DNA from 3 places in the Vibrio sp. T3Y01 genome. Region 1 is predicted to be linked to each of the others. Evidence: riboswitches for the same ligand, from Rfam matches in the RefSeq annotation. Region 1 holds a riboswitch; each other region holds the start of a gene.
The links. A riboswitch is a leader RNA that binds a small molecule or an ion and turns the genes downstream of it on or off. The one in region 1 is predicted to bind thiamine pyrophosphate.
Positions count from the first base shown of each region.

Region 2: linked by a shared signal. The riboswitch ahead of thiB (thiamine ABC transporter substrate binding subunit) and the one ahead of thiC (phosphomethylpyrimidine synthase ThiC) in region 1 are both predicted to bind thiamine pyrophosphate.
Region 3: linked by a shared signal. The riboswitch ahead of thiD (bifunctional hydroxymethylpyrimidine kinase/phosphomethylpyrimidine kinase) and the one ahead of thiC (phosphomethylpyrimidine synthase ThiC) in region 1 are both predicted to bind thiamine pyrophosphate.

Region 1 is NZ_VTXJ01000036.1:33,363-35,609, forward strand. It holds gene thiC (phosphomethylpyrimidine synthase ThiC) at 1-836, opposite strand, end outside; TPP riboswitch at 965-1,063, opposite strand; gene crcB (fluoride efflux transporter CrcB) at 1,126-1,509, opposite strand; gene F0232_RS24305 (multicopper oxidase family protein) at 1,610-2,247, opposite strand, start outside.
Region 2 is NZ_VTXJ01000023.1:38,678-40,924, forward strand. It holds gene thiP (thiamine/thiamine pyrophosphate ABC transporter permease ThiP) at 1-26, opposite strand, end outside; gene thiB (thiamine ABC transporter substrate binding subunit) at 109-1,101, opposite strand; TPP riboswitch at 1,155-1,274, opposite strand; gene F0232_RS20230 (flavin prenyltransferase UbiX) at 1,318-1,941, opposite strand; gene mpl (UDP-N-acetylmuramate:L-alanyl-gamma-D-glutamyl-meso-diaminopimelate ligase) at 1,979-2,247, opposite strand, start outside.
Region 3 is NZ_VTXJ01000001.1:361,812-364,058, reverse strand. It holds gene F0232_RS01555 (ABC transporter ATP-binding protein) at 1-79, opposite strand, end outside; gene thiD (bifunctional hydroxymethylpyrimidine kinase/phosphomethylpyrimidine kinase) at 69-953, opposite strand; TPP riboswitch at 1,052-1,163, opposite strand; gene F0232_RS01545 (DMT family transporter) at 1,261-2,178, opposite strand.

The DNA.
Region 1 (2,247 bases):
ATCCACTCTCGTGTTTCGTGAATATTTCGACCAGTCGACAAGTCCATCACAGTGTCGCCGCCCCAGCGGGTCGACCAAACTAACTTCTCAACTTCTTCTTCAATCGAAGAGCTTACAGAAGAGTTACCGATATTGGCGTTCACCTTCACTAAGAAGTTTCGGCCAATAATCATAGGTTCTGATTCTGGGTGGTTGATGTTTGAAGGGATAATTGCTCGACCTTCAGCAACCTCTTTACGCACGAACTCAGGGGTAATTTCTTTCGGTAGGTTTGCGCCAAAGTTATGACCAGGGTGTTGATGGTTCAGTTGCTCATCTGCGAACTCCTGACGCCCCATATTCTCGCGAATCGCAATGTATTCCATCTCAGGGGTAATAATCCCCTTACGAGCATAGTGCAACTGAGTCACACATTGCTCGCCAGTCGCACGACGAATTCTAGGCAGGTTTCCGTAACGAAGCTCGTCTAAGGTTTCGTCCTCTAGGCGCTCTTTGGTATAAACAGAGCTAACATCATCTAATAGCTCTGTATCACCACGCTCTTCGATCCACTGCTCTCTTAGCTTTGGAAGGCCGTTATAAAGGTCTATCTCGTGCGTTGGGTCGGTATAAACACCGGAGGTGTCATAGACGTGAATAGGAGCATTAGGTTCAAATACAGGCTCTTTTTTGGTACCACCAACAAGGCTATCAGCGAGTGATATCTCTCGAACTGGGACTTGAATGTCCTCTCGAGAACCTTGGATGTAAGCTTTCTTTGAATTTGGATAAGGTTGTACTGATAAAGAATCGATGAAATTCTTCGCTTCCAGTCTTGCTTGTTTACGACTCGACATAGCATTTTTCCTTGGCTTTTAGCCATTATTTATTGGGATAAAAATGCTTGACGGATTGATGCTACAAGAGGGATCACGGTAAGAAATACAGTTGTGATCTGGTGATAGATCTCTAGAGGGATTCTAGTTAGATATCTACTCTTGTTCCCTTCGCAGGTATTAGCCTGATCAGGTTCAACGGATCCCGAGTTAACGGTCTCAGCCATATGGCACTCCGACAAGTACGATCGAGTATATAAAAACGACTTGGATAAACCAAGCCGAGTTGTTAACAAATCGTAAGAAAGTTTTAAGACTTTATCAAAAGTTGGAAGCCGATCCATGCGGCTGAAATACTGAGTACTACATTAAGCAGCACATTAAGCCCCATCTTGAAAAATGCGCCTTGCTGCATAAGAAGCACGTTATCCATCGAAAAAGTGGAGAATGTAGTCAAGGCACCAAGGAAGCCCAAGCCAATAATCTGTCTCCATGGTTCAGTTGCAACCATCTCATTTTCGAACGCGGCGATCAGTAATCCCATAATCAAAGAGCCAATCACGTTAACAGTTAGCGTACCATAAGGAAAACCTCGTCCTAACATCACTACGCATAACTCGGAAATCAGATAACGTGAACAAGCACCAAAAGCACCACCAATAGCGATAAAACCAAGAATAGATAACTGACCCATGAATCCTCCCAAACAATAACCCCTATATTCTAGCTTTAACGCCGATAAAAGCGAGGGTGGAAACTAAGAATGTATGCGCAAATATTAAACGTTACAGGTGTCACTTAACTTCGATATAACCCATCAGTCCTGTTTTCATATGTTCAATCACATGACAGTGATACATCCAACGTCCGGGGTTATCTGCCACAAATGCCGCTTTAGCTCGACCGTTCTTTCCAAGTAACACGGTATCTGTATGAAAAGGTTCTTCAATCTTTTTGCCATCTAACTCAAGTACCGTGAACGTATGACCATGAATATGGATTGGATGATGGTATTGGGTAACATTCTTAAGATCGAATATATAGGTTTTACCTAACTCTAATGTAGCGAGTGGAGCTGGAATATTATCTTTACTCATTCCTTCCCAGGCTCTTTTATTTGTCAGCCAAAACTTAGGCATGGATTTCCCATCTTTAGAAACCGGCGACACTGCCCCGTCCCACTCAAACACAAAATCGATCTCTTCTGCATTAGCGAGGTCTAAGTTAGGTACTGGATTAAGAGGCAATATCGGAAGAGTTTGTCCTTCACTGAGCGTGGAATCTACGCCTTCAAATTCACACAAGGAAAAAGGAAAACGTCCCTTCATTTGCAGAACATTCACTCGCTTGCCAGCCTTTGGAGCAATCAGTCCTATGTCAACTCGCATACCTGGACCGATTTTATGTTCAGTCAACTTGTAAGGTGTCTTTA
Region 2 (2,247 bases), on a different contig from region 1:
CCGACCTTAGGCGTTTTCTTTATCATAAATTGATTTTTACCGTAAAAAGTCCATTCCAAACATAAAGAATGGCTTTAAATACAGGTCGTTCATTCTTTTAAAAGTAAATTAAAAAGTAAGCGCACTCTGCCATTCACGAATCCAAGGCTTACGCTTCTCGGCGATCTCTTCAGAACTAAAGCTTAACGCTTGCTGAGGTACCGTCAGTTGTTCGAAACCTTTAGGAAGCTCAACATCTGTCACTGGGTACATCCAGTTGCCTGTTGGCATCGCCGATTGGAAGTCATCACTTAGGATAAACGCCATAAACTCATCAGCAAGCTTTTCATTCTTACTGCCTTTGACCTTTGCAGCCACTTCCACTTGAGTGTAATGCCCCTCTTCAAAGTTCGCAGCAGCATACTTAGAATCGTTCTCCGCAATGATGTGGTAAGCCGGAGAAGTGGTGTATGACAATACTAAATCAGATTCACCCTCTAGGAACATAGAGTAAGCTTCAGACCAGCCTTTAGTTACCGTCACCGTTTTTTGAGCTAGCTTCTTCCACGCCGCTGTCGCTTCATCACCGTATACCGATTTCATCCAAAGCATCATGCCTTGCCCAGGTGTTGATGTACGTGGATCTTGGTAGATAACCTTCAGGTCTTCACGTTGCTCAACCAACTCTTTCAGACTTTTCGGTGGGTTTGCTAGCTTCTCTGTGTTGTAGACAAAAGCGAAGTAGCCAAAGTCGTACGGGACAAATGTATTATCTTCCCAACCATTTGGCAGTGTTACTGATGATGTATCAACATTATGCTCAGCTAGTAAGCCGGTCGCTTTCGCTTCAGCCATGAGGTTGTTATCTAAGCCCAATACAATGTCAGCCTTGCTGTTACCGCCCTCAAGACGCAAGCGGTTAAGAATAGACACGCCATCTTCAAGCGCGACAAAATTCACATCACAGCCACACTTTTCTTCAAACGCTTTCTCTACGGCAGGACGAGGGCCCCAATCCGCAGCAAAAGAGTCATAGGTGTAGACGGTTAACGTATCGTCTGCAGCAAAGGCAGAAAAAGAGATAGCTGTAGTAACAGCAAGGGTAGTTAATGTGAATTTCACTGGACGCTCTCCATGGTCTGAGCGGCACAGGTTTGAGGGAGGATAACGATAGAGGTTGTTCCTAACTCAATTCCTACGCCAGCATTATCTGGTTCAGGTTTACGGGTCCCAAGCACCTGCTTGATCTCAGCTCGCATTCATTATTTGAATGGTTTGCTCCCCGATGAGTGTCCGAAATTGTAATTCGATTTTTAACAATAAGCTATCAAGTTTGGATCAATTACGTTGATCGTAGCCCCATCTAGGCACTAAACCTTGCTCAATACCAAGATGGTCGAGAATGCGCGCCACCATAAAATCGATCAAATCTTCTATTGACTTAGGTTGGTGATAAAACCCCGGAGCGGCTGGCATGATGGTTACACCCATCGTCGATAACTTGTGCATGTTCTCTAGATGTAGCGTTGAGAATGGCGTTTCACGAACCACCAATAACAGCTGGCCTCGCTCTTTCATCACCACATCTGCTGCGCGCTCAATCAGGTTATCCGATAACCCATGAGCAATGGATGCTAAACTGCCCGCAGAACATGGGCAGACCACCATCTGCTTCGGCGCTGCAGAACCTGATGCAACTGGAGAGAACCAGTCATCTTTGCCGCATACCACCAGCTTTTCTGGATCGCAGCCCAAGTGCTTAACCAAGGCTTGCTTTGCCGCATCTGGCCCAGCAGGTAACTTAAGCTCATGCTCAGTAGCCAACACCACTCGCGCTGCCGACGAGATCAACAGATAGACCTGATAGTCTGCTGCCAACAAGCATTCAAGCAAGCGCAGTCCGTAAGGCGCACCAGATGCGCCAGTAAAAGCAAGAGTTATCGCTTTATCGTGTTTTGTCATGTTCTCAGTTACTTCAATTATAAAGTAGTGGACTGGGTTAACCTTTAAGAGCTAACGCGTCCAACAATTTCTGGTGAATACCACCAAAGCCACCATTACTCATTACCAGAATTTGGTCGCCCGCTTGCGCCTCTGAAACAATTTTAGCAACAAATACGTCCATATCGTCACTAACATGTGCAGGCTGATGACAAGCATCTGCGACATCCTGCACCGACCAATCAATGTTGTCCGGTTGGAATAAGTAGGTGGAATCCGCTTGTTTAAGCGAATCAGCCAAGGTTTCTTTATGCACACCACGTTTCA
Region 3 (2,247 bases), on a different contig from region 1:
CCGACAGGGTCGCGCGCTCGCTATCTCGGTAACGCAGCGTCGCATTGCTAAGTTGAACACCAACCGTATTAACGGACATTACCGTGCCCAGCGAAAAAGTGATTTACCGGGCCATGACCTTGACCGACTTTCAATTCGTCAGCATGTGCAATAGCGCGTGAAATGTATTGTTTACCTAGGTCGACAGCCTCTGGAAGCGTATTACCTTGAGCTAAGAAAGAAGCAATTGCAGAAGATAGCGTACAACCCGTGCCATGGGTGTTTTTGGTAGGGAAACGCTTCGCGCTAATCAAGGCAGATGTGGTTGGCAGAATCAGTAAATCGTTACTGTTTTCATCTTTCTCCAAGTGACCGCCTTTTAGCAGGACTGCTTTAGCACCTAAAGCGCGCAGGTCTTCAATCATGTCCTGCATTTCAGCTTCGCTTTCAGGCACGGCCTTGCCTGTAAGTGCTGCGCCTTCCGGCAAGTTAGGGGTAATGATATCTGCAAGCGGAATCAGCTCTTGTTTTAGCGTGGTGATAGCTGAGTTTTCTAGAAGAAGGTCGCCACTTGTTGCGACCATTACAGGATCAATCACTAAGTGTTTTGGCTGGTATTGTTTTATTTTGTCTGCAACGACTTCGATGATTTGCGAATCCGCCAACATACCAACTTTTACTGCCACTATGTTCAGATCGGTGAACACCGCATCTAATTGGCTGGCAACATGCTCAAGTGGGATTGGAAAAATGGCTGACACGCCTTGGGTATTCTGAGAGGTAATGGCAGTAATCACAGAACAAGCGAAGCTACCCGTTGCAGACATGGCTTTAATATCCGCTTGAATACCAGCGCCGCCGCCACTGTCAGAGCCTGCTATGGTTAAAACAATCGGAGTATTGACCACCGAAGATTGGTTGTGTGGTGTTTGAGTATTCTTGAGTGGCGCTTGAGTGTTGGAATGCTGCGTCATGGTCGCTCCTACTATCTAAAAGACGTAAGAGAACCGAACTTTGGCCGTAAAGAGAGTGTGGAAATGAAACCAATGAGAGATCATTGTTGGACCACATAGACAAAGTCATCATAGTTCCCTACGCCAGTGTTAACTGAATCAGGTTCAACGGGTCTCGAATAACGATCTCAGCAAATACCAATTAAGGTAGATGCCCCCCGACTATTGATAACGATAGTAACAGCACTCTTGCAACTGAGATACTCATTTTATTCATTTATAAGATACAAGCATGAATAAAATTCAATTTAGCTTTGTTAACAAGCACTTAGTTTCGCTGATCATTTGGTTGTGATTGAATGAATAAACACTTGACTATCAACAACATACCAATCCAACCGACAAAAGGTATGCGCTCCCCCACAATCCAGACAGCCAATACGGCGGCAACAACTGGCTCAAGCAAAGTAATCAAATTCGCACTACTTGCCGTGACATGTCTTAACCCGAAACTGAACGCGATATAACCCAAACATTGAGGAAGTAACACCAAGTAACTCACCACGAATATATTAGTACTTGAAGCGAATAGACTGTCCCCAGTGAACCACAGCGTTGGTAATAACAACATTGCACCTAGACCAAATATGCTACCCATCGCCGCTTGCGACTTGATGCCCTGGTCTATCAGAGCTTTTGTCGCCCACGAATAAATGGCATAACAGAGACCAGCAACCAAACCTAAACCAATACCTAAAAGCTTCAGGTTATCATTAGGTTCGCTCCCCACTGACGACTCAGAAAATACCAATAATCCAATGCCAACCACGCCAATGGCAAAGCTCGTTAGCCAACGTTTATTAATATTGTTATCTTTGCTGATAAGACACTCTAAAAGTGCAGAAAAGAACGGAGCAGTAGCTATCGACACAACCGTTCCCATCGCGACACCCGATAATTTCATCGAAGAATAGAAAGCCAAAGGATAGATCGCCAAAGCCAATGCACTCGCAGCTAACAGCTTTTTGTTGAGCAAAAGCTTATCAAGTGAAGATAAGATCTTTCGATACGCCAAGCCCGCCTGCATTAGGCCGCCGACGCCCATAGAGAAAGCACCAATCGCTAAGGGGCTTAGATCAGGCGCAAAACTTGCGGCGGTGCCTGTCGTGCCCCATAAAATAGAAGCAAACAAGATGGCCAAAGTGCCCGTTTGGAATTCGTTAACGCGATTGATGGCAAGATTCATTTCTATTACCCAATTTTCATTTCTGAAATAGATAATAGTGAAGATTTATAAAAGTTAGTTTGCCGAAAG